Regions from separate parts of the Rhizobium sp. AC44/96 genome, predicted to be linked through region 2. Evidence: predicted binding sites of a transcription regulator. Region 2 holds the regulator's gene; the other holds the start of a gene.
What was found. The regulator HrcA, encoded in region 2, represses chaperone genes, less so after heat shock. The targets are predictions, from matches to a motif close to GTTAGCACTCNCNNNNNGNGAGTGCTAAC.

Region 1: groES (co-chaperone GroES) is a predicted target of HrcA. The motif match lies at 779-807, and genes of this name have one in related genera.

The regions. Positions count from the first base shown of each region.
Region 1 covers NZ_LXKO01000001.1:497,536-499,735, reverse strand. The annotation lists gene chrA (chromate efflux transporter) at 1-410, opposite strand, end outside; gene groES (co-chaperone GroES) at 866-1,162, shown strand; gene groL (chaperonin GroEL) at 1,220-2,200, shown strand, end outside.
Region 2 covers NZ_LXKO01000001.1:74,202-76,401, forward strand. The annotation lists gene rph (ribonuclease PH) at 1-136, opposite strand, end outside; gene hrcA (heat-inducible transcriptional repressor HrcA) at 318-1,406, shown strand; gene A6U87_RS00330 (GFA family protein) at 1,419-1,853, opposite strand; gene grpE (nucleotide exchange factor GrpE) at 2,048-2,200, shown strand, end outside.

The DNA of each region.
Region 1 (2,200 bases), 420 kb from region 2:
TCGACGACGATCGCCAGCACTGCGGCCTTTAGGCCGAAGAACACCGCCGACAACCATGCCGCATCCTGGAACAGCACGTAGAGGCTGGAGAGCGCGACGATGACAACGAAACCGGGGAGGATGAAGAGCAGACCGGCGACCAAGCCACCGCGAACGCCGTGCATGAGCCAGCCGATATAGGTCGCCAGCTGCTGCGCCTCCGGCCCCGGCAGTAGCATGCAATAACTCAGGGCATGCAGGAAACGCTCTTCCGAGATCCAGCGCTTCTCGTCGACAAGGGTCTTGTGCATCAGCGCGATCTGGCCGGCCGGACCGCCGAAGCTCAGACAGCCGATCTTTGCCCAAACGCGCGTGGCCTCCCGAAACGAAGGAACCGCCACGACTTCATCTGCCGCAATGACTTTATTCACGCTGCCTGCCCCTCGCCCCGACATGCGAGGCCAATTGCGCCTTTCCGGCCTTAAACTGCTCCGTATCATTGGCACCGATGTGCGACAATCCCAACACGATGCGGCCGATGCAATGCGCTGTCGGCCGAAGATCGCCATTGTAACTTCCTGTTCGCGCCGGTCCCAAGCGTCAGAGACCCGCGCGTTCATGTGGCAAGGTTAACGCCCGAGGGCGAGCCATAAGAATTTGTTTGTCAAAGATTATCAGAGAAGTGGAATGATTTTGGCAGGCGGGGCGTTTTTGCCATCAAAACGATACAAAGGTCCCCTAGGGAAAAATCGTCACCCTCATCCTTGACTCCCCAACAGGCCAACCCTAAATGCAGGCCGCTAGCACTCATAACAAGAGAGTGCTAACACCCATCCGTGCAGGCCGCTTTCGGCCTGCGAGTGTCATTTGATCGAGGGATTAGACAATGGCAAGCACCAACTTCCGCCCCCTTCACGATCGCGTCGTTGTTCGCCGCGTTGAGTCCGAAGAAAAGACCAAGGGCGGCATCATCATTCCTGACACCGCCAAGGAAAAGCCGCAGGAAGGCGAAATCGTCGCCGTCGGTTCCGGCGCTCGTGACGATTCCGGCAAGGTCGTCGCTCTCGACGTCAAGGCTGGTGACCGCGTTCTGTTCGGCAAGTGGTCCGGCACCGAAGTCAAGATCAACGGCGAAGACCTTCTGATCATGAAGGAAGCCGACATCATGGGCATCATCGGCTAATCAGCCGGTTTCCCATCAATCGTAATTCGCTGACACCCCTTTTCAGGAGTTCTCAAAATGGCAGCTAAAGAAGTAAAGTTCGGCCGCTCTGCGCGCGAAAAGATGCTGCGCGGCGTCGACATCCTCGCTGACGCAGTGCAGGTAACCCTCGGCCCGAAGGGTCGTAACGTTGTTATCGACAAGTCCTTCGGCGCTCCGCGCATCACCAAGGACGGTGTATCGGTCGCCAAGGAAATCGAACTCGACGACAAGTTCGAAAACATGGGCGCCCAGATGGTCCGCGAAGTTGCTTCGAAGACCAACGACATCGCCGGCGACGGCACCACGACGGCTACCGTTCTTGCCCGCGCTATCGTTCGCGAAGGCGCCAAGGCAGTTGCCGCCGGCATGAACCCGATGGACCTGAAGCGCGGTATCGACCTCGCTGTTGCAGAAGTCGTCAAGGACCTGCAGGCAAAGGCAAAGAAGATCTCCACCTCGGCTGAAGTTGCCCAGGTCGGCACGATCTCCGCAAACGGCGACAAGCAGGTCGGCGCTGATATCGCTGAAGCCATGCAGAAGGTCGGCAACGAAGGTGTCATCACCGTCGAAGAAGCCAAGACCGCTGAAACCGAACTCGAAGTCGTCGAAGGCATGCAGTTCGACCGCGGCTACCTCAGCCCTTACTTCGTCACCAACCCGGAAAAGATGGTCGCCGACCTCGATGACGCTTACATTCTCCTCCACGAGAAGAAGCTCTCGAACCTGCAGGCGATGCTCCCGGTTCTCGAAGCCGTCGTTCAGACCGGCAAGCCGCTCCTCATCATCGCTGAAGACGTAGAAGGCGAAGCTCTTGCAACGCTCGTCGTCAACAAGCTGCGTGGCGGCCTGAAGATCGCTGCCGTCAAGGCTCCTGGCTTCGGCGACCGCCGCAAGGCCATGCTGGAAGACATCGCTATCCTCACGGGCGGCACTGTCATCTCCGAAGACCTCGGCATCAAGCTGGAATCCGTAACGCTCGACATGCTCGGCCGTTCGAAGAAGGTTTCGATCTCCAAG
Region 2 (2,200 bases):
TTTCTTCAAGGCTCGCCGTGCAGAGCACGTGCGTGTCGCCGAATTTCACCAGACAGGAGCCTTCGGCATGCTTGGAAAAGTTGCGCTCGAAGGAAACCTTGCGCATTTGATCGGTTTTTCTGCCTGATGGCCGCATTCTATTCTCCTGGGGCATGACGCGAAAAGTACGAAGCGAATGGCAAACGGCGTCACACGCGCTTTTATGTTGTTGACCGCTTCTACGATTGGCGGCGCTCATTTGCAATTTCCCTTTTGCCAGCACGCGGAGATTGGCTATATTTTGTCCGATCATCGTCAGCACAGGTGCGCAAGAATTCATGGAGTTCAGATCGACGTCGGTTTCGGATGCAGTGGCTGCACTGGACGAACGCTCGAAGGAAATCTTTCGCCGCATCGTGGAAGGTTATCTCGAAAGCGGAGAACCGTTGGGTTCCCGCAATCTCTCGCGCATTCTTCCCATGTCGCTTTCGCCGGCATCCGTCAGGAATGTCATGAGCGATCTGGAGGAACTCGGCCTCATCTACTCGCCGCATGTGAGCGCCGGCCGGTTGCCGACGCAACTGGGCCTGCGCTTCTTCGTCGATGCCTTCATGCAGGTCGGCGACCTCACGGCTGAGGAACGTGCGAACATCGATCGCCAGGTGCGCGCGGGAAATCGCGACAATCCGATGGAAACGATGATGAACGAGGCGAGCCGGATGCTGTCGGGCATTTCCCGCGGCGCCGGGCTCGTCATCACCTCCAAGAGCGATCCGGTACTGAAGCATGTCGAGTTTATTCGCCTTGAGCCGACCAAGGCGCTCGCCGTTCTGGTCGGCGATCACGACCAGGTCGAAAACCGCATTATCGAGCTGCCGGCAGGCGTGACGTCCTCGCAGCTGATCGAGGCGGCAAACTTCCTCAATGCCCACATGACAGGTCAGACGCTTCCGGAGCTGCGCAATCAGCTCAGCAAGCTGAAGGACAACGTGCGCCAGGAACTCGATACGCTGTCGCAGGATCTCGTCGAGCGCGGCGTTGCCGTGTGGTCCGGCAGTGCGGATGAAGGCAAGCCCGCTCAACTCATCATTCGCGGCAGGTCGAACCTGCTCGAAGGGCTTGTGGGCGCTGACGATCTCGATCGCTTGCGCATGCTGTTCGACGATCTGGAGAAGAAGGACAGCCTGATCGAGCTGCTCAATCTGGCGGAGAGCGGTCCGGGCGTGCGCATCTTCATCGGTTCGGAAAACAAGCTGTTTTCACTGTCCGGGTCGTCGCTGATCGTCGCGCCCTATCGCGACAACGACGATCGCATCGTGGGCGCGGTGGGCGTCATTGGCCCGACACGGCTCAATTACTCGCGCATCGTACCGATGGTGGATTACACCGCCCAACTTATCTCGAGAATGTCGCGTTCCGGCATCTGATCGCGAAGGCGGCTATTCCGGCAGGAGCTCGCCGGAGCCGCCCATTTCGGCCGGCATGTCCTTGAACTTGGGAAGCCCGTCCTTCACGCGAAACACCGTCTCGGCGTAGTTCACATGCAGAGTGGGAGTGTAGCGCAGGCTCGGGATCACCGCTGCGTAGACGTCCGTGACGCCCCACAACGGGTGCTCGGTCAGCAGATGCCCGCCGCAAAGCTCGCAGAACTTCCGGACGCTTGTGTCGCTCTTCTGATAGGCCTCCATGTGCTCGCCGCCCTTGGTGACGTGCACAGCGCCCTGCGTCCAGAGTGTAAAGGCGTTGATCGGCCCTGCCGACCATTCCCGGCACGAGTTGCAATGACAGTAGCCCATCGCGACCGGCTCCCCCCTGACCTCGATTGCAACCATGCCGCAGAAGCACTTTCCTTTATAGCTTGCCTGATCGGTCATTGGGGGCTCCTGAAAACCGCGGTGAGACCATAAATATATACCAATATAAGGATTGCATGAAATGAGAATGCATGGCGATCGGGCAAACTCGATCCGCCCGCATTTCCGGGTTCTTCGTCACGCAGACTTGATTTTTGCCGGCCAAAGCTCGATATCGGGCACATCCAAGAAGACACCAATGACCGGAGAACGTCATGACTGACGAAACGACGAAGAACGGACCGGACGCAGCGGCGGCCGATACCGCTGCGAACGTCGAAAACGAAACCGTGGCTGAGGCTGCGCCGCAGCCGGATCCGCTCGATCAGCTGAAGGCGGAGAACGCCGAACTGCGGGATCGCTATCTG